Regions from separate parts of the Bacteroides ovatus genome, predicted to be linked through region 4. Evidence: riboswitches for the same ligand, from Rfam matches in the RefSeq annotation. Region 4 holds a riboswitch; each other region holds the start of a gene.
The links. Region 4 has a riboswitch for cobalamin ahead of accC (acetyl-CoA carboxylase biotin carboxylase subunit). Riboswitches for the same ligand answer to the same signal wherever they lie in the genome.

Region 1: another riboswitch for cobalamin. It lies ahead of Bovatus_RS07680 (TonB-dependent receptor plug domain-containing protein); the one in region 4 lies ahead of accC (acetyl-CoA carboxylase biotin carboxylase subunit).
Region 2: another riboswitch for cobalamin. It lies ahead of Bovatus_RS20490 (DUF4465 domain-containing protein); the one in region 4 lies ahead of accC (acetyl-CoA carboxylase biotin carboxylase subunit).
Region 3: another riboswitch for cobalamin. It lies ahead of Bovatus_RS10510 (TonB-dependent receptor); the one in region 4 lies ahead of accC (acetyl-CoA carboxylase biotin carboxylase subunit).

What each region holds. Positions count from the first base shown of each region.
Region 1 covers NZ_CP012938.1:1,887,974-1,892,557, reverse strand. The annotation lists gene Bovatus_RS07680 (TonB-dependent receptor plug domain-containing protein) at 1-1,853, opposite strand, end outside; cobalamin riboswitch at 2,037-2,236, opposite strand; gene Bovatus_RS07675 (DUF5106 domain-containing protein) at 2,899-3,843, opposite strand; gene Bovatus_RS07670 (sensor histidine kinase) at 4,002-4,584, opposite strand, start outside.
Region 2 covers NZ_CP012938.1:5,401,367-5,405,950, forward strand. The annotation lists gene Bovatus_RS20485 (PKD-like domain-containing protein) at 1-1,115, opposite strand, end outside; gene Bovatus_RS20490 (DUF4465 domain-containing protein) at 1,191-2,159, opposite strand; cobalamin riboswitch at 2,319-2,510, opposite strand; gene Bovatus_RS20495 (hypothetical protein) at 2,931-3,413, shown strand; gene Bovatus_RS20500 (hypothetical protein) at 3,838-4,305, shown strand; gene Bovatus_RS20505 (hypothetical protein) at 4,302-4,559, shown strand; gene Bovatus_RS20510 (hypothetical protein) at 4,571-4,584, shown strand, end outside.
Region 3 covers NZ_CP012938.1:2,639,794-2,644,377, reverse strand. The annotation lists gene Bovatus_RS10515 (DUF5074 domain-containing protein) at 1-927, opposite strand, end outside; gene Bovatus_RS10510 (TonB-dependent receptor) at 924-2,987, opposite strand; cobalamin riboswitch at 3,125-3,342, opposite strand; gene Bovatus_RS10505 (putative transporter) at 3,475-4,584, opposite strand, start outside.
Region 4 covers NZ_CP012938.1:2,364,538-2,369,121, reverse strand. The annotation lists gene accC (acetyl-CoA carboxylase biotin carboxylase subunit) at 1-1,390, opposite strand, end outside; cobalamin riboswitch at 1,523-1,726, opposite strand; gene Bovatus_RS09445 (thioredoxin family protein) at 1,897-2,220, shown strand; gene pncB (nicotinate phosphoribosyltransferase) at 2,358-3,533, opposite strand; gene Bovatus_RS09435 (hypothetical protein) at 3,703-4,233, opposite strand; gene Bovatus_RS09430 (hypothetical protein) at 4,278-4,584, opposite strand, start outside.

The sequences.
Region 1 (4,584 bases), 480 kb from region 4:
TTTTGTCCCAACGCATAGCGCTTTCCTGAAAATAGGAATGAGTAAGACAGATTGATCCATGGTGTTTCGATACCTGCCTGCCCCGAAGCGGAGACGCGGGGAGTGTAGGCTATCTGGTGTTTGTATGTTGATTCATACGTGTTTGGATCGGGTGGGGTAACGTCTAATGCTCGTTGGTATGTATAGTTACCCGAGAGGTTGATGCGGATTTTTTCCCCGGGTTGGAGGGAGAGGCTTCCTGTAACATCAATACCTTTGATGTCAACTTGTCCCAGGTTTTTCATGCTCCATACTGCAAGGTTCTTGGTAGGATAAGCGATGATTTTATCTGTTACCTTATTATAATAAGCGTCGATGGTTGCTGACAAATAGGGTAGGAACGAGCATACATTTTTGTTGTATGTCAGTCCGATGTTGTATTGTTTGGCTTTTTCCGGCTTTAGTTGTGTGTTTCCTACTTCTTCGTAATATAAGTCGTTGAAACTTGCCAGACGGAAAATGTCTTTATAGAAGAAGCGTACACGGAATTCTTCATTATGAAAAGGTTTGAATGCAGCACTTACATAAGGGGTTAATTTACGGTGATTGCCGGCACTGCCGCCTTTCTTTACATCTTCATTGATAATGGTTGCTAATGCGGATGCGGAGATTGTTAACCAGTCATTCACGTATTTGCCGGCGAATGCCGTTAGCCATGAATAGCGCGTGGGGTGTACAAAGTTGTTTAGATCGGCGTTCATGGTGTTGATGCTTCCGTCGGTGGAAAGAGAGAATGAGAGGTTGCTCAACAGTCTGTATAGTACAGAAGCGGAAAGGTAATATTCTTGCTGGTAGTAGCTGTTTTCTGTTTTCTTTAATGAGTTCTTTGTATCGGGGTCTAGGTAACGTTGATAGCTCCAATTCCACTTGGCAGAGGTTTGGAATACCCATTGTTGGCTGAATTCTTTCTTGTATTGACTTTGTATGAAAGTGTTTTTATCCCACAGGTGTTGGGTAGAATGGTCGTTGTAGAAAGTGGTAGCTTTGGGTAGTCCCCGGGAGGATTGGAAGTAATAGGCTTTCAACCGCCATTGTTCTTTATCGGAGAAGTTACCGTAAAGTCCGGCTTCAGCACGGAATGTTTGTACGTCTGTATTCTTCCGTTTCTCACGTGAGGACAGATCTCCTTCTGCACTTCCATAGCGCAGTGTATATGGATAATGTCCGTCAGAAGACATCCATTCGCCATTGACTGACATGCTCCATGTTTTATTGAATTGTTGTTCCAGCAGGAGGGAGGGATTGACTAATCCCCAGGAACCTGTTTTGAAAGCTCCTGCTATGTTGGTTTTTTTGTCTTTTGTGAACTGTGGAGTAAGTGTCTGGATATTCAAGATGCCTGCTGACGCAAAGAAGCGGGCAGGTTGGAAGATGTTATCGCTTTGTCCGTTGTTTAGAGAAAGTCTGTCTACGTTATCAAGTGAGAAACGCCCGATGTCGATTTGTCCCGTTTGGCAATCGGTTAGGGTGATCCCGTCATAGCCAACAGCGGTATGTTGTGCTCCCAGGCTTCGTATGGATACAGTTTTTAGTCCGCCAATACCTCCGTAGTCTTTTACGGTCACTCCGGCAAAGTGTTTCACTGCGTCGGATACTTGCAGGGCGTGCAGGTTTTTCAGGGCGTCTTTGGAGAATACTTGCAGGGGAGCGGTAGAACGTACTTCGCGAGTCTGATAGATATCTGATACTGTTATTTCAGGAATAGAATATGTATGTGTCGTATCTACCTTTTGCTGTTGTGCAAAAAGTGGTATGGATAAGAATTGGCAGTAAAATACTGCAAAGATCATTTTCTTAAATGTTCTCTCTTTCATTTAGTTCTTTTTCTGTCTGTTGCTATTTAAAAGTGTCCGGGCGAAATCCCTTCGACCGGACACGCATAAATAAACTTGGCAGAGTTTATTCGTTTTAACACACTTTCTCTGAATTAGAGTGATGAATGAAATGATAGACGACTTGTCCGGTTCATTAGACTCAACGCTTTTTCCTCGAAAGCAGTGAAACATAATTGCATGGTAGGTCTTCTGACTTATTCCTGTTACAAACGCCTTCCCAGATTAGTCTCCAGTGGCAATGAGTGAATTGCTTGTAACATGCATGGAACTTACAGCAGCGGGACTGTTCAGGATTTACACCTGATTCCCTTTTAATTGCTTCCCCCGCATGGGAGTCGCAAACCAATGCGCGACAAAGATAGGGAGTTTATTTGTTTTTTCCAAGTTGGGGGATGTTCTTTTTCTTTCGTCTTGATACGAAAAAAAAGAACCAAAAAGAACGAGATTGGAGGAGCCGTGCAAGGACCGATTATTTGTTGCTTCTTACTTGTTTTCTTCGATATTTTTTGTATTTTTGTAAATGAGACTGCCACTTATTACAAAATTTACCAAATTAGCGGATTTTAGAGACGGGTATTGAGTTGCCCGCCTTTGACATAAGATTAGCTTTTAAAAAGTATCCTTGTCTATGTCCAACGTTGGACGTATGAAACAGATTTATTGAAACATAATTGGTAGTTTTTTATAGGTGGATGCAGCGGTATCCACCTATTTTGTTCCTTACTGCACCGATATGAATCAAATGTTTTAGACAAGGAATTCAAGTACTAAATTTACATTCCAATTCTGTAGAAAATAATATCTCTATATGCATATATTAATTCGTCGAACTATAGTCTACCTTTCGTTGGACTATAGTGCTTCGAAAGAAAGACTATAGTCAACTTTACGTCGGACTATAGTCCGACGAATAAATATATGTATCCAGAGTGATTATATTTAGTATAACTCCGGAATAATTATAGCACATAAAGGGAATAGCTACAATCAGTGAGAAATAAATTAGTTCATTTCTGCACCGTTTTTACTTTAATTCAATATTAGTTAGGTGTTCTTCGATAGCTTGTGCGGTGGCATCTTTTAGGAGCACGGTCTTTTCCTTGTTTAAAAGGTAGAGGGTGGGGATAGCCTTCAAATCATATAGTTGTTGTTCTTTGATGGCAAATTTCTTGTCGTATCCGTTGATCCATTCTTTGGGGAATTCATTCAGGTGTTTTCTCCATTCGTCCAACTCTTCGTCAGGGTAGATAGAGAGGACTGTTAGTTTCTTTTGTCCCAAAAGTCGGTTGATGATAGGTGCGTTTTTCAGGGCATCTATTGTTTCTGTGCAGGCATGACAGCCGGGGTTGTTGATGAATAGGAGGATATAGTCGGCTTGCTGTTGATAGAGGGAGCCTTGTGCGCCGGAAGCTAATGTGTAGCTGAAGTTCAGGGCTTTGGTTCCGATACGGTTTTTCTGTGCTAATTCCCGGCGGGCTTTAGGACGTACTTTCTCAATTTCCTCTAACAAGGGAGAAGCTAACATGGCGTCTAATACGGGAATATAGAATTCTTCGTTACGCATGGGGGAGTTGGGGTCGTATAAATATTTATCCGCCAGGTCGGTGATGTAGGTGAATACTTTTTTGTCTACATTCGTTTGTTCGATTGTTTTCCGCATGGCTTCTTGTGCAGTTTCCAACGGGACGTGATTCAGTATGTCACAATAATCCGCCCAAGCTTGTTCGGTCACTTCGGGGTGGTGGATGTAATTAGTGTCGGCGAAGTTGACGTTATCCCAATAGTGTTTTACCAGAAAGTCTGCCCGTTGTTCCGGGGCTGTCATCATTGGGGGGATGGCAGGCAATGTAAAGGTTTTAATGGTGTCTTGTCTTACATCATTTTTGTTCAGACTGGAAGCGTTGCCGCTTTTGCAGGCACAAAGGCAAAGGATGCATATAGCTGGAAGAATATGGATGTTTGTTTTCATAACTAACAATTATTACATTGAACTTATGTAGATTACATTGGTGACAAAGATAATGTCCTTTCTACTTTATTCAAAGAATTTTTCTTCCTTTTATTTTGCTGCGTTCTCTTCTGTTAGTTTTTTTTGATTAGACAAGTTTTGCAGGATAACTCCTGATTTTACTTCTCCTTTGCCAATGTAAATACAAATTCCAGCCCGCCTCCCTGATTGTTCTTGGCGGAGATGCTGCCACCGTGGATGATGACGGCATTCTTCACAATAGCTAGTCCCAGTCCTGTTCCACCTACTTTCCGTGAACGACCTTTGTCTACCCGGTAGAAACGTTCGAAGAGACGATTCAGATGTTCGGGAGATACTCCAATACCTGTGTCGGCAAAGCTGAAATAGTAGAAATTCTCATCTTCACGGAAACAGTTGATATTGATCTGGATATTACTTCCGGCGTATGCGATGGCATTGTCCATTAGATTACGGAAGATGGAATAAAGTAGTGAGTAATTTCCTTTGATTTGTATACTCTTCTTTAAGGAGTTGACGACTGTAATATGTTTTTCGTCAAGCTCCAACGATACTTCGTTGATGATGTTACCTACCAACACACTGATGTCTACCCGTTCCATGTCGATCATGTTGGCGGCTTCATCCATGCGGGTGAGTACGGAGATGTCGCGTAATAACCGACTTAAACGGTTGCTTTGTGCATAACAACGTTCGAGGAATACGTTGATCTTCTCGCGTGGA
Region 2 (4,584 bases), 3.0 Mb from region 4:
TCAAACCCTACTATGATGTAACCGCCAAAGGAGCCGAGAGATACATAACTTTGCTTGGCAATACGCTTGGAAGCATATTCGACGGCCGCTTCTCGGGTCGATTCGCTACCGGTAAAACCACCAGTATTGGTTTCGTTGATGAATTGTCCGGGAGCCGGCGTATATTCATACACTCTGTTGGAATAGGCCGAACTCGCACCTGAAGCAGCACGATATCCGGAAGATTCCGACCCGTTCACGCAAACTACGGTGACGGCGGATTCCACGGATATGCTATTTTGCATTTCGGTGACAGAGACGGTTATCCGGTATTCTCCGGCGGACGAAGGGGTGAACTTATACACCCGACCGGTTTCACCTTCCACGGGCTTACCGTCTATGCTCCAGCGGTATTGCGGATTCTCGAAATAGTCCAGCAATGGACGCAAGAACACTGGTCGCCCGGCAAACGTATAGCGTGTGGAAACAGACTGCTCATAAGACGGGGCAGGGAAAACAACCTCATAAGGCATATTCTCGACCACCTCTATCTCCAACTCTTTCTTGGTTTCACCATCCTCGTTGGATGCTGTTATGGTAATCGGAAAAACTCCCACCTGATTTTCCTTAAACGTATAGGTCGTATCGGTGGATACCACAACCCCTGCACGTACCCATTCCACCTTGAAACCGGCAAGGTCGCGATGGGCAATCACGGCAGTCAGGGTATTCTCTATGCCTTTTTGTACTTTCAATCCTTTGGCCGGCACATACAGATTGATGGCCGGGGGCAACAAATCCCTCACTTCCACTTTCACCTCTTCTTCGGCATGACCGTTTTCGTTGTCCACCCGCAGCGTAATAAAGACCTCCCCCGATTCATCCCACGTGTATTTCAGGGTCGGGTCTGTGGAAATCAGTTTCCCCTCTATGGTCCAGGCAAACAAGGCATGGTCTGCGTACCGGTAAGTCGGTGCGATGACCAGTTCCCGGCCAATCTTGACTGCATAGATACCGTCTTCACTATCGAGTTCAATCACTGGGGCTTGTCCGGATTCTGCAACGACAACCTCATCCCGATTGCAGGATATGAATAATACAGCGAGTGTAAAAAAAAATAAATTTTTGATTACCATGAATACAAGCTGGTTAGATTAAAAGACAACCACCACTTCCAAGTTTAAATTTCCTTGAAAGGGGTGGTTATAAAATTAGTTTTCAAAAACAATATCATCAATACAGAGGTATGCAGGGGTATTTAAGCCATACTCTCCTGTGTCGGAACCTGAAAAGTTAAATTTCACAAATCCTACTCCAGCTTGATTAATAGGCCAATATGTCCATGTAGTAACGGGATTTTCGTTCTTCCCATTTCTATAATCGGCTAATACCTTGGTGTATGTAGCTAACTTATTACCAGCAAAATCATAACATTCAAGTTCAACTTGGAAATACCCAATATGGTTTCCGCCTGCATCGACTTGTGCTGACAGCGGAGTAGCTACACCGGATGCGCCGAATTTATTACCATGCATGATTACACCATAGGTATATGATGAATTACAGAACCATAAACCTTTTAGAGTATATTCGCCTGTTAAATAGAATTCGGGTTGAGCCATCCATTCGGTATTATATTCATCAGAATAACCATAAACAACAGCAAAATTATTTCCGCTATGACCTGCACCTTCGTTAGAGCCATTAACAGAAGTCGTATCATAAACACTCATTTGATTGTTATAGGAATACCACCAATCACTCGGTATGGTATCACCGGTAATCGTAATTCCTTCGGCAGAAGATGGATTGGTACGGTAATTCCATTTAGACAATGCTAATCCACCACAAGAGAAATTGTTGAATGTTCCATAATTATTAGTCACAGTGTTAATCTCAGACATGAACACTCCATCTGGATCAGCAATTTCTTTTACTTGGGTATACGAACCCACATTTCCATAATAATTAGCACCGTAGGAAGTTGTCATAGCCATCATCGAAGAGGCAAAATCATCAAACGTGATGGTAGTCGTTCCATCGGGGTTAGGTGTTGCGCGGGTTTGAATCGCACTTTCTTCATACGGAGTAAGGAAGTCATCGTCGGACGAACATCCGGTGAACACTGTGGCGGCCATTGCTACAACGGCCATTGCCATAAACCTAAAATTCTTTTTCATAACTCAAGTATTAAAAGTTAAACAAAAAGTTTAATTACACATTCGTTTTCCTTGCGATAGATTTGCAACGAATGAGAAACCGGTTATCAAAAAGAATACAGGTGGTCTTTGGATGAGCCTCTGTTCATTTTGATCTAATGCCAATTATCCCGTGGTCACTAAATCATATCTTATCAAGCAGGTCTTCTGGCTCATCCCGCTTATCGCGCCTTCCCAGCTTTCACCAGTGGCAAAGAGTGCGATAAACTTTAATAGGACTTACAGCTGCGAGTACAGCTCCGGATTTTCACCGGGATTCCCTTTTAATTCCAATCGACACTTCGATAGGAAACTTAACTGGTGCAAAGTTAAGAGTTATTTTTTATATAATTTCTTTTTTCTCCATTTTTTTCTGATAACAGCTTTTATGAATATAAAAATGTACTCTTTCTACCATTTTTTAGTTGCGAATAACGATATGCCATTGCCCAATCATTTATTTTTTAATTCGTCTTCTCCCCTTATGTCGGCAATTCCTGTCGGGTGATTTTTATGCAAAGGTACAGCGTTCGGTCAATTGCCAAGAGCCGCAAATGCTAACGTTTTGCGAATTTTACAGCAGCCTTCCGCAAATCGCAGATTGGGGTATTCCGTAAAATCCGCCCGCCGTTCACTTGTCTTATTTGCCTCGATCCGTCTGTCAGTCCTGCATAAAAATCATTCCCCAACGAGAAGCCGAAAGAGCTTCAAGAAGAGGGAAATAAAAAGTTTAACAAATTAAAATTTACAATTATGCACAGCAGGATTTTTCAAATTTCAACGGAGCCGATAGACAAAGAAAACTATCTGAATGAGGACACACTCCAGCAAGGAGACGGGAGCTTCTATGACTATTGTTCAGAAATAGACGAGGAAAACCGTAAAGAGGATATTGCCAATTTGGTCAATTATGCCTTACCCAACGGAATGTTCGAGCTTATATCCGATGACACCATGCGCTATAATGGTGGCATAGAGCAATGGAAAGAGGAGTATGTCGCCAATATCAAAAAGAGAGCGGATGCTCTTACGGCAGATAATATGTTGGAATGGGGGTCGACCTATTATCTCAAACAGGCAGTGGAAAATCCGTTGGATGTCGCCTATCATTTCTATTTGGATGGCGACGGCTGCCAATCTTTTGCCGAACAGTCCTTTGCGTTTATGGAGTTTGTTTGTAGGCTTGAACCGGGAACGATACTCTACATCGGAGGAGTTGTTGATTACCACTTCTGATGTTTGTCCGAAACATTGGCAACCACCCGCTTTTGAGGCGGGTGGTTACTCTCTTTTTTGCACAGGCTCACCGGTTACTTTTATAAATATGCTCTGCAGAGCTTCCGCCACCGGTTTCACTGCCGGTATATTCCTTTTTTAAGGGTATAATCCCTTCACTACCCCGACATACGCCACAGGCTTGTTTTCGTGTGCAAAGGTACGGTGGACGAACATGGTTCAAGTACCGCTATCGCTACCTGAAATAAAATTTGATGACAACTTTCCGTAATCGGAGATAACGGTATTTCATAAAATTTCATCGCAGGTTCCTTGTCCGTCGTTCTTGTATCCCCCGTTTGGAACGCACATGAAAACAACCCTTTTGGGCGAAGTCAGAAGACTTCAAGAAAAGGGAAATAAAAAATCAATAAATCAAAAGACAATGAGCAAGTACGATTTCATCAAGCAAGGCAACCTCCTTTATTGGCACACTGCCGATAACGATGTAGAATGTCGAATTATCTCAACTCCCGAAAAAGTGGATAGCGACAGTATTATTTTAATCGCAACAGGTTCTTCAGAGATTGAAGTCTTGGCATCGGAGCTATCACCTATTGGCTCATCGAGAAGCCACAAAGAGGAATTTTTGCGCTGGAAAAAAGAGCGTGAAGCCGAGGGCATGGAGTTTTTCAACCGTCTTTCCGAAGTCATGGAAACAGACAATGATTTGGCTGTAGGCGATATGGTGGCGTTTACTAACGACTACGGGGTGGTATTTGGCCCCAAAGAAGTATTAGCTTTCAGAAAACCTTGGAATGGCGGTAGATGCGTATATATCGACAGTGATGCCTATTGGTTCCCAGACCGTCCCGGACAACTCACCATACTCAGCAAAGGAGGTACAGAATGACAAACGAAGACAAAATCTTAAAACGGCTTTGCGGCAATATTGCCGCAGGTCGTTTCAACTGGCGGAAATACTGCACACCGCAACTTTACTTCGGTTGGGAGATTTGTGTTACCCCTCTGCATTGCTCTTACGGACAGATAGGTTACACCGTTCATTTCCCTTATACCAATATACCGGAAGTGGAATACGATTGGGAAATGGGCAAACTGACCATTGACGGCGAGAAGTGGAAAAGTTATTTGCGGAACGAATAATAAATATCAATATGGCACAGAATTT
Region 3 (4,584 bases), 280 kb from region 4:
AGTTTTCTTTGTTTTTGTATTATAGATGGCGTAAGAGACTGTCCAACTGTTGGTGTAATAACTCCATTCTGTACTGTATACATACAGTGAATCTCTGCAAATAGCCATTTCTGTATTGGGAAGAAGCGGTAATTCATCGACTACTTTATCGGTATTGGAATCTATTACAAATGTTTCGGAGTAAGTGTCATAATAATCTCCCCGGGATGAGACATAAATATTTCCGTATTGGTCTAATTCCATTCTATGCAAATTGATTCCCACATCAATGGTTTTGATAACTTTGAATGTGTTCAAGTCGATGACGGATACCGTGCGGTCATAATTAGGTACGCGATACCCGCCGGAGTTGGCTACATAGAGTTTGTTGCCCACAATCACCATTTCTTCCGGCTGGTAGCCGACCACACAGGTATCCTTGACAGTCAGTGTGGTAGTGTCAACACGTGCTACATACCCCAGTCTGGCGTTGGGATCTATTTTGACAGGGCCTGCATACGAACTGACGTATGCATATTTATCTTTAAAGACGATATAACGGCAATTAGGTATGGAAATTTGCGTGATGTGTTTTGCTGTTTCTACATTCATCACTTCTACGAAATGAGAACAGTTGATGATGGCATATAACTTATTTCCATAGATTTGGATATCATTTCCCACATCCCCCAATTCTTGTACGACTCCCGGGTTCCGTTCCGCATAGATATTCTTATGATAGATACCGGTTTCGTAATCAAAGTAATCAAGGGTAGCCTTGTTGCTTCCCATATTTCCTTCATTGAGTAGAAAGAAACCTTTGACAGAGGTACCGTTTACTCCGGGAGTAACTTGGTTGGGAGTTGACGGAATAATGCGTTCATCTTCGCGACAAGAAGTCGATAGAAGAACAAAACAGATAATGATGGATAGAACAGATATTCTCATAACATGACGTTTAATTTGATTTTAAAACTTGTACCGGGCATAGGATAGCATTGCACTACTTCATATTGCTGATTGAAGATATTATTAATTTCTGCCGTTACACGTATTCCCGTTTTCCCCCATTGAAAAGTTTTGGATAGGGAAAAATCGTGGGTATACCAGGGCTGTGCGTAGTTCTCCGGGATATTGGCGACTGCTTCATAACGTTCACCTGTATAAATGAAACTATAGTTACAGGACCATGTTTGGTAACTTCCATTGAGGATGATGGAACCTCCATGCCAAGGTATATAAGGAATCTGGCCTCCATACCATTCACTGGTAGGATCGGTAAAATCCTGTGCCTTTTGATAGGTGTAATTGAAGAGAGTGCTAAGTTCCACCTTTCCGAAGCCCCATTCTCCTCGTATGGCTGCGTCTAATCCCCGAATTTCCACATGTCCGAGATTAATCATAGTCCAACGGAACTGGTTGGAGGTAGGCATGGCAATGATTTTATCATCTACTTCACTATAGTAACCATCTATTTGTAAGTCCAGGCTTTTCAGCCAATGGTTATTCCAGGTGTGAGAGAAAGTGATACCCACATCGTATTGGGTGGTATATTCTGGTTTTAAGTCCTTATTGCCTATAAAAGTATAATACAAATCATTGAGAGTTGGCATGCGAAAGACTTTCTTATAAAAGGCTCGTACATTCAGAGGGAGCTTGGTCAATGGTTGCCAGGTGGCTATGACAGACGGAGTGTATTTGTTTTTGGTGCCTGCATTGGCTCCTTTGGTACGTGTATTGTCGTCGACATGAGTATATAACAGGCTCGCCTGCAACATGAGGCGGTTGAAGTCAAAGGACGTGGCAGCAGAAGTCAGGATTGTATTACGGGTTGGATAGACAAAATCTATGAGATCGGCCCGTAATGTATTCCATTGGAAATCGTTGGATAATGACATACTCCACCAGGGATAGATGGTGAATAAATGGGCGGCCGAAGCATAGATTTCTTGCTGTCGGTAGTAATTGTCTACGTACATGGTGGTGACATCCAGTCTGGGATCGGATAAATAGTGGAGATAGTCATAAGCATATTTTCCGTTGGCTAGCAGACTGTACCAAGGCTTAAAATAGTTTTGAAAAGAGCCTTGCACAAACAGATTGGTATCCCACTGCCGGTCCTGATGGCGAAACTTACCCGGCTCTTCTCTTACCGCAGCTCCGGGGTATCCTCGTTCTGAATTGTATAGGTATGCTTTGGCTTTCCATTCTCCTTTGGGGATTTTTCCGAAGAATGCATTCTCCAAACGTAACATTCTTACGTCTCCATTTTGACGAACAGCTGTTGTGTCGTAACCATCTTTCTTGGCGTATGTGAATTTATATCGTCCTGATGTATACATATACTCCGTACTGATGGAACTGCTTATTCGTTCGTTGAAACGATGTTCCCAAAGTAGTGACGGATTGATGGTAGAGAATGAACCGCCTTTCACCCCGATGTTCAGGTTGTTTTTCTTTTCCCCTTTGAATAGGGGTTTTCGTGTCTGCATATATATGGCACTTGCGGAACTATAATCTTTGGCAGGTTGGAAGATGGCACTTTTTTGACCATTATATAGTGAAATGACTTCCATATTATCTAATGAAAAACGGCCTAGATCGACGACTCCATTTTGCGCATTTCCTAATTCAATACCATCGTAGAATACTCCGACATGATGACTGCCCATACTTCGTATATTGACGGTTTTTAGTCCTCCAATACCTCCGTAATCTTTTATCTGTACTCCGGAAAAGTAGCGTAAAGCATCGGCGACGGAGTAAACATTTAGCTTCTCAAGTTCTTTGCCGGACAGAATCTGTACAGGAGACATCTTTTTTTGCATCCGGTTGCTGTAGATAGTAACTTCTTTGAGTTTGAGAAGTGTATCAGACAGAGAAGTCTGATGCCGAACCCTGGACTGGGAAATGGCTGGTACTGTGGTAAATAGAGATAGAATCAAACATAATATCCACCGTAAATGGATACAATGCTTATTGTATGAATGGACTTGAATAGAAAGCATGTCTTTTATTTTATAGGTATAAAAAATCCGTTTGTTCAGATCTGAATTCAATCTACACAAACGGACATATAGCTATTATACCAAATAAAAGATAATTGCTTATTTTCTATTTGACTACTACCCGAAATCCCGCAGGTGTAAATCAGAGCATCAAGGCAGGTCTTCTGACTCATCCCATTTTGCAACGCCTTCCCAGATAAACTATCCAGTGACTTTCGTGTTGCAATTTTGCTCTCTGATTACAAGGAGCGGAGATTTACAGCAGCAGGTTCTGTTGCCGGTTTACACGGCATTCCCTTTTCATTCCTTAACAACGCAAAAGTTGTTTAAGGAAACCTTAATGGCACAAAGTTAGAAAGTTTTTATTAATTAGTTTGTTTTATTCTAAAAAAATATCCCACTGACCAATAACAAATATTCCGGCATCTGATTCTGTTTTCCCCATTTGTTAATAATCAATTGGATGGAAAAAGGATATATTAATATGTTATCCCAACGACAGAATCAATATTTGTGCCGTCAATACTCGCAGAAACATGGTGAGCGGATACACCGTAGCGTAGCCGACGGCAGGCGCATCACAGGAGGTCAGGTCATTGGAGTAAGCCAATGCCGGCGGATTGGTGGTAGAACCAGCCAGAACTCCGATAAGCGTGAAATAATTCAGCTTGCAATAATACCGTCCTATCAATCCCGTAATCAGAAGTGGCAGGATGGTTATGATTACTCCGTAGCCTACCCATATATATCCTCCGCCATGAATGACTGTGTCTACAAAGCCTTCGCCTGCTCCTAAACCTACGCAAGCGAGGAAGATGGAAATACCGATTTCACGAAGCATCAGGTTGGCACTCATGGTGGTATAAGTAATCAGCTTGTATTTCGGACCGAAACGGCTAATCAGGATAGAAACGATGAGCGGACCGCCTGCCAATCCTAGTTTCACAGGTTGCGGAATTCCGGGAAATGCGAAAGGAAGACTTCCCAGAATACATCCTAAAGCGATACCTATAAAGATAGGAATCAGGTTCGGATGATTTAAGCGTTTCATGGAGTTGCCAAGTACTTTCTCTGCATGGGCAACAGCCAGTTCGGAACCTACAATGGTGACACGGTCTCCCATTTGTAACTGTAATTGTGGAGAGGCTACCAAGTCTACTCCCGAACGATTGACGCGGGTGATGTTTGCTCCGAAGTTATTTCTGATTTTGAGTTGTGAAAGCGTTTTCCCGTTCAATTCCGGTTTAGTAATCAGGATACGGCGTGAAATGAGCTCTTTGTTCAGTTGTTCCCATTCCATTTTGATTTCCTTTCCGAAGAATACAGTAATTGCTTCCACGTCAATCGGGGTAGAGATCACTAATATGATATCCCCTACATGTAGAATTGTTTCGGAATTGACCAATTCGGTTTCTCCACCCTCGCGGTGTTTGATGCGGGAAATGACAAACTTACGGTTCAGTAACGGGCGGAGTTCTTTAATCCTGATGCCATCTACCGATTCGTTTCTCACTTCAATGGAGATAGGGCGTACGGTAAGTTCCTGGAGATGTCCCAGACCGACTTCTGCTTCTTTTTCTTCTTGAGCAGTATTGAT
Region 4 (4,584 bases):
AAGCAATATTTTCGGAATGTTCGCTGGTGCGCATGATGCGTTGTTGCAGATATTCGCCGTTCTTGGTGATGAATCCTGTATCATAGTGACCTTCCACGAAATCGGGAGTGTCCATGATGGCACGCAGATAGCTGATGTTGTTTTTCACACCGGTCAACTTATATTCGTGGAGTACGCGGCGCATCCGCTCGATAGCGTATTCGCGGTTGGTAGCCCATACAATCAGTTTACCGATCATCGGGTCGTAGTAGATTGGAATTTCATATCCCTCGTACACATAACTGTCAATACGCACACCGATACTGTTCGGCTCTGTAATCTGTTTGATGATACCCGGACTTGGCATGAAATTCATTTCAGTGTCTTCGGCACAGATACGACATTCGATAGCGTGCCCGCGTTGCCGGATATCCTCTTGTTTCAGTTGAAGCACTTGTCCGTCGGCAACTTTAATCTGCTCTTTTACCAAATCTACCCCAATCACTTCTTCCGTAATCGGATGCTCCACCTGTAAACGGGTGTTCATCTCAAGGAAATAATAGTTGCGGTGTTTGTCAACAAGAAATTCGATAGTACCCGCACCGATGTAGTTCACCGCTTTAGCCGCAGCTACCGCCTTTTCACCCATATCTTTCCGTAGTTCGGGAGTGACGAAAACCGAAGGAGTCTCTTCTACGATTTTCTGGTTACGGCGTTGCACGGAACATTCGCGTTCGCATAGATGAATGACATTTCCATGCTTGTCACCAAGAATCTGGAACTCGATATGATGAGGCTCTTCAACGAACTTCTCCAGATAAACCGTGTCGTCGCCAAAGGAAGACAACGATTCGCTCTTGGCAGTAGTATAAGCTTCTTCCACTTCTTCGGCACTGTGGATGAGGCGCATACCCTTTCCACCACCGCCCATAGAAGCTTTCAGCATCACCGGGTATCCGATCTTATTGCAAAGTTCTATGGCTTCTTCCACACTTTTCAAATTGTCTTGTGTGCCGGGAACAACGGGTACTCCCGCCTCGATCATTTTGATACGGGCAGCAATTTTATCCCCCATGGCTTCCATTGTTTCCGGATTAGGTCCGATAAAGATGATTCCTTCTTCCTGACATCGACGGGCGAAGGTAGCATTCTCGGACAAGAAGCCGTAACCCGGATGGATGGCGTCCGCATGAGCTGCTTTCGCCACTTCGATGATTTTTTCTATATTCAGATAACTCTCTTTGGATGCTGCCGGCCCTACGCAATAAGCTTCGTCTGCATAAAGCACATGCTTCGCGGTCCGATCTGCTTCGGAGAAGATAGCGATACTCGTTATCTCCATCTCCCGGCAGGAGCGCATCACCCTTACGGCAATTTCACCGCGATTGGCTACTAAGATTTTTTTTATCATACTTTTTTCAATTAAGTACATACTTATTAATGTCTTCCCATCTAATGGACATACTCCACCCGACGAAAAACAGTATTTTTTTGATTTGGGGCTTAACAAGTGATGCTCTTTCTCCTAACCCACGAGGAGGGGAGCGTCTTACACAAAATGGCAGGTCTTCTGACTGACTCTTGTCTTATTTGCCTTCCCGATTAACATCAGTGGCGTTAAATTAGTTCAATTATAAGACATTGAACAGAGCTTCACAGCAGCGGGACTGTTCGGGACTTACACCCGATTCCCTATTAATCGTCGTCCGTTGGATACGGATTCTGAACCATTTCGGGGGGCAAAGATAAATAAATATTAAATAAGATGTTCCTTTTTTGCACGAAAGTTTCATTTTTGTGCAATGCTTGTCTTTAAATAAGGATTCTTTAATTAGTGTATAACCTTGCTACTTTTCTAAACTATATTTCTCCTGATATTGTTAGGTTGATAGTAATTAATTAAAAGGAGATATTCGTATGAAAGAAAAGAAAATAGCTCGTGAAGAAAGAAATCAGGAGAAACTGGCTAACGGTGATTGGGTAATGGCAGAGTTTTATGCAACGTGGTGTCCTCATTGCCAACGTATGAAACCGGTTGTTGAAGAATTTAAGAAACTGATGGAAGGAACATTGGAAGTGGTATTGGTAGACATCGATCAGGAACCTGCCCTTACAGATTTCTATACAGTTGAGTCGACTCCTACCTTTATTCTTTTTAGAAAAGGACAACAGCTCTGGAGACAATCCGGCGAATTACCTTTGGAAAGATTGGAAAGAGCAGTGAAAGGATTCAAATCCTGACGATTATTGCATAGTTTGTTACAATGATATGCGTAGCTGATTCTATGCTGGTATGTCTTTGTCTGGCATACTTCTAATATGCATAAAGAAAAGCAGAAAGTATTCTCCGGTGAGGTACTTCCTGCTTTTCTTTATTTTTATTGCTTTCTGTTGAGTCGTAACTCATACAGGCAAGCCTGTACCTCTTCAAGGCTGCCGGTATGTTTTCCTTCATCATCAGACAGTTTGATACATTCCCTCCATTCCTGATTGACATTCATCTTACATTGTGTCAGTTTCATCACGATGTTCGAAGGTTCGAACCCGGTATCGTTGGTGAGATTGGTACCGATCCCGAAAGAGCAGCGGATTTTGTTTTTGCAGTATTCTTGAATATCCAATGCTTTTGTAAAGTCTAGGGCATTGCTGAATACGATGGTTTTGGTTGTCGCGTCGATTCCCAACTCTTTGTAGCGGGCAACCAGCTTATCGATAAACTCAAATTCATTGCCGGAATCACACCGCACTCCATCGAAAAGTTTGGCTTGTTTACGGCTAAGGTTGCTAAGGAAGATGCCGGAAGTATATGTATCGGAAAGTGCGATACCTAAATCACCGTCATAAACATTCACCCAGTTTTCGAGTGCCATATAGTTGGCATGTTTATATCCGAACTGTGCTCCATGAAACATAAACCATTCATGTGGATGAGTTCCCATCATTTTCATTCCATATTTCATTGCAAAGTTACAGTTGGAAGTTCCGGTGCAATATTGCGCTGTTTCGTTCAGCTTCTTGATAACCGTTTCCTGCACATCAATGGAGAATCTTCTCCGTGTGCCGAACTCTGAAAAGCGAAGCTGATGTTGATTCGACAATTCTATTTTCTCCGACAGCTTGCAAAGAATCTCGTTCATGTCTGCTACATTGCCAAAGAAACGGTTTTTGATTTCGGAGACAATAGCGAGCAAAGGCACTTCGTATAAAGTCACTTTATAAAGCAAGTCAGTCACTTCGATGTGGAGATGACAAGCTTCATCCAGATGAATATCAATCTTATTCGGATCGAAACGAAAAGAAGACAACCACTCCCAGTAGACTCTCGGAAGGAATCTGCAGTTTTTCGTCATATATTCCAGCTCCTCTTCCGTAAACCTCAACTGACTAAGATTCTTGATCTCTGCCTTGAGTGCCTTCAGGAAATCTTTGGTATATTGAGTTTCATTCCGGTCGTTGAAACTAAACGTGCCCATTGCATAGGGAAACAGTTTGATATAAGCATACGATGTGGTAAACTTATAAAGATCGGTATCTAGTAATGTCTTAACAATCATTTCGTTCGCTCTTTATATTTTATAACGTCGTAAAGTTAGTATTTGTTGAATAATATAACGACTTAATCATTAATAATTATGCCTTTTTTTATTCGAGGGGAATAAAGCCAGGATCTGAATATATATTCTGTTTGCAATGGCAAATTCCTTATCTCTTATTATACTTACCTCAATAAGTCAAGCCGATTTTCAGCGTAATGGAATGGTGCGACAATTCTTCCTTAAACGTCGTATGGAAATACGGATCTTCCTGTTTCTTTGTCCGTTCCAGTTTCTGGAGTTCATAACCTGCCATCAAATTCAGTTTAAATTTCCGGTTGACCTTAAATTGTGCACCGATGGAAGGAGAGAGGTAAAAGCCTCCGTTTGCTTCTCTGTCTGTGGCAAAAGACCCACCGATATGACATTCCAGATAAGGAGTCAGTCTCCTGGGCTTCGTTATATAAAATTGCGCACTGGCATAAAGCGGAATGAGTAGTTTTTCATAAACAGAAAGTCCGCTACCCGCACCGATGGCAAACCGTTGACTGATGTGGTAGTGACTGACGATTTGCCAGTTGAAAGGCGTGTAAGAAGGCTGATTCATAGAAAAACCTGTCCCGATATATGTAGTGTAAGAGAGACGTCTGCTGTCTGTTTGTCCGTCGGCACATACAGTGATGAAAGATAGCAGCGCAAAGATGAATATAAATTTCTTCATAATGATGCAAGGATAGAGTCTGATAATATTATGGTTAGCTACTGCTATTGCACATACACGGTTATACTTTTAACGATATGCAATGCAGTTGTGAGTGAAGAAGTATCTTTGGTAAGATCTCCATTACTTCCATCCGGGCTACCGTGTCCGATCAGTTTGGCTGTAAATTCTTTCTTGCCGGAAGTCAAATCCACTTCTGCTGCGTAGACAAGGGCAGGCTGTCCGCTCCCTTCTTTTCCACCGGAGTAATTGGCGTCTCCTTCTTTGGCCGATTTCGGATATGCATCATTGAAATCTGTAGAATGATTGATTTCAATTTTGACTATAAACTTCTTCAACTTCCCGGTTGGC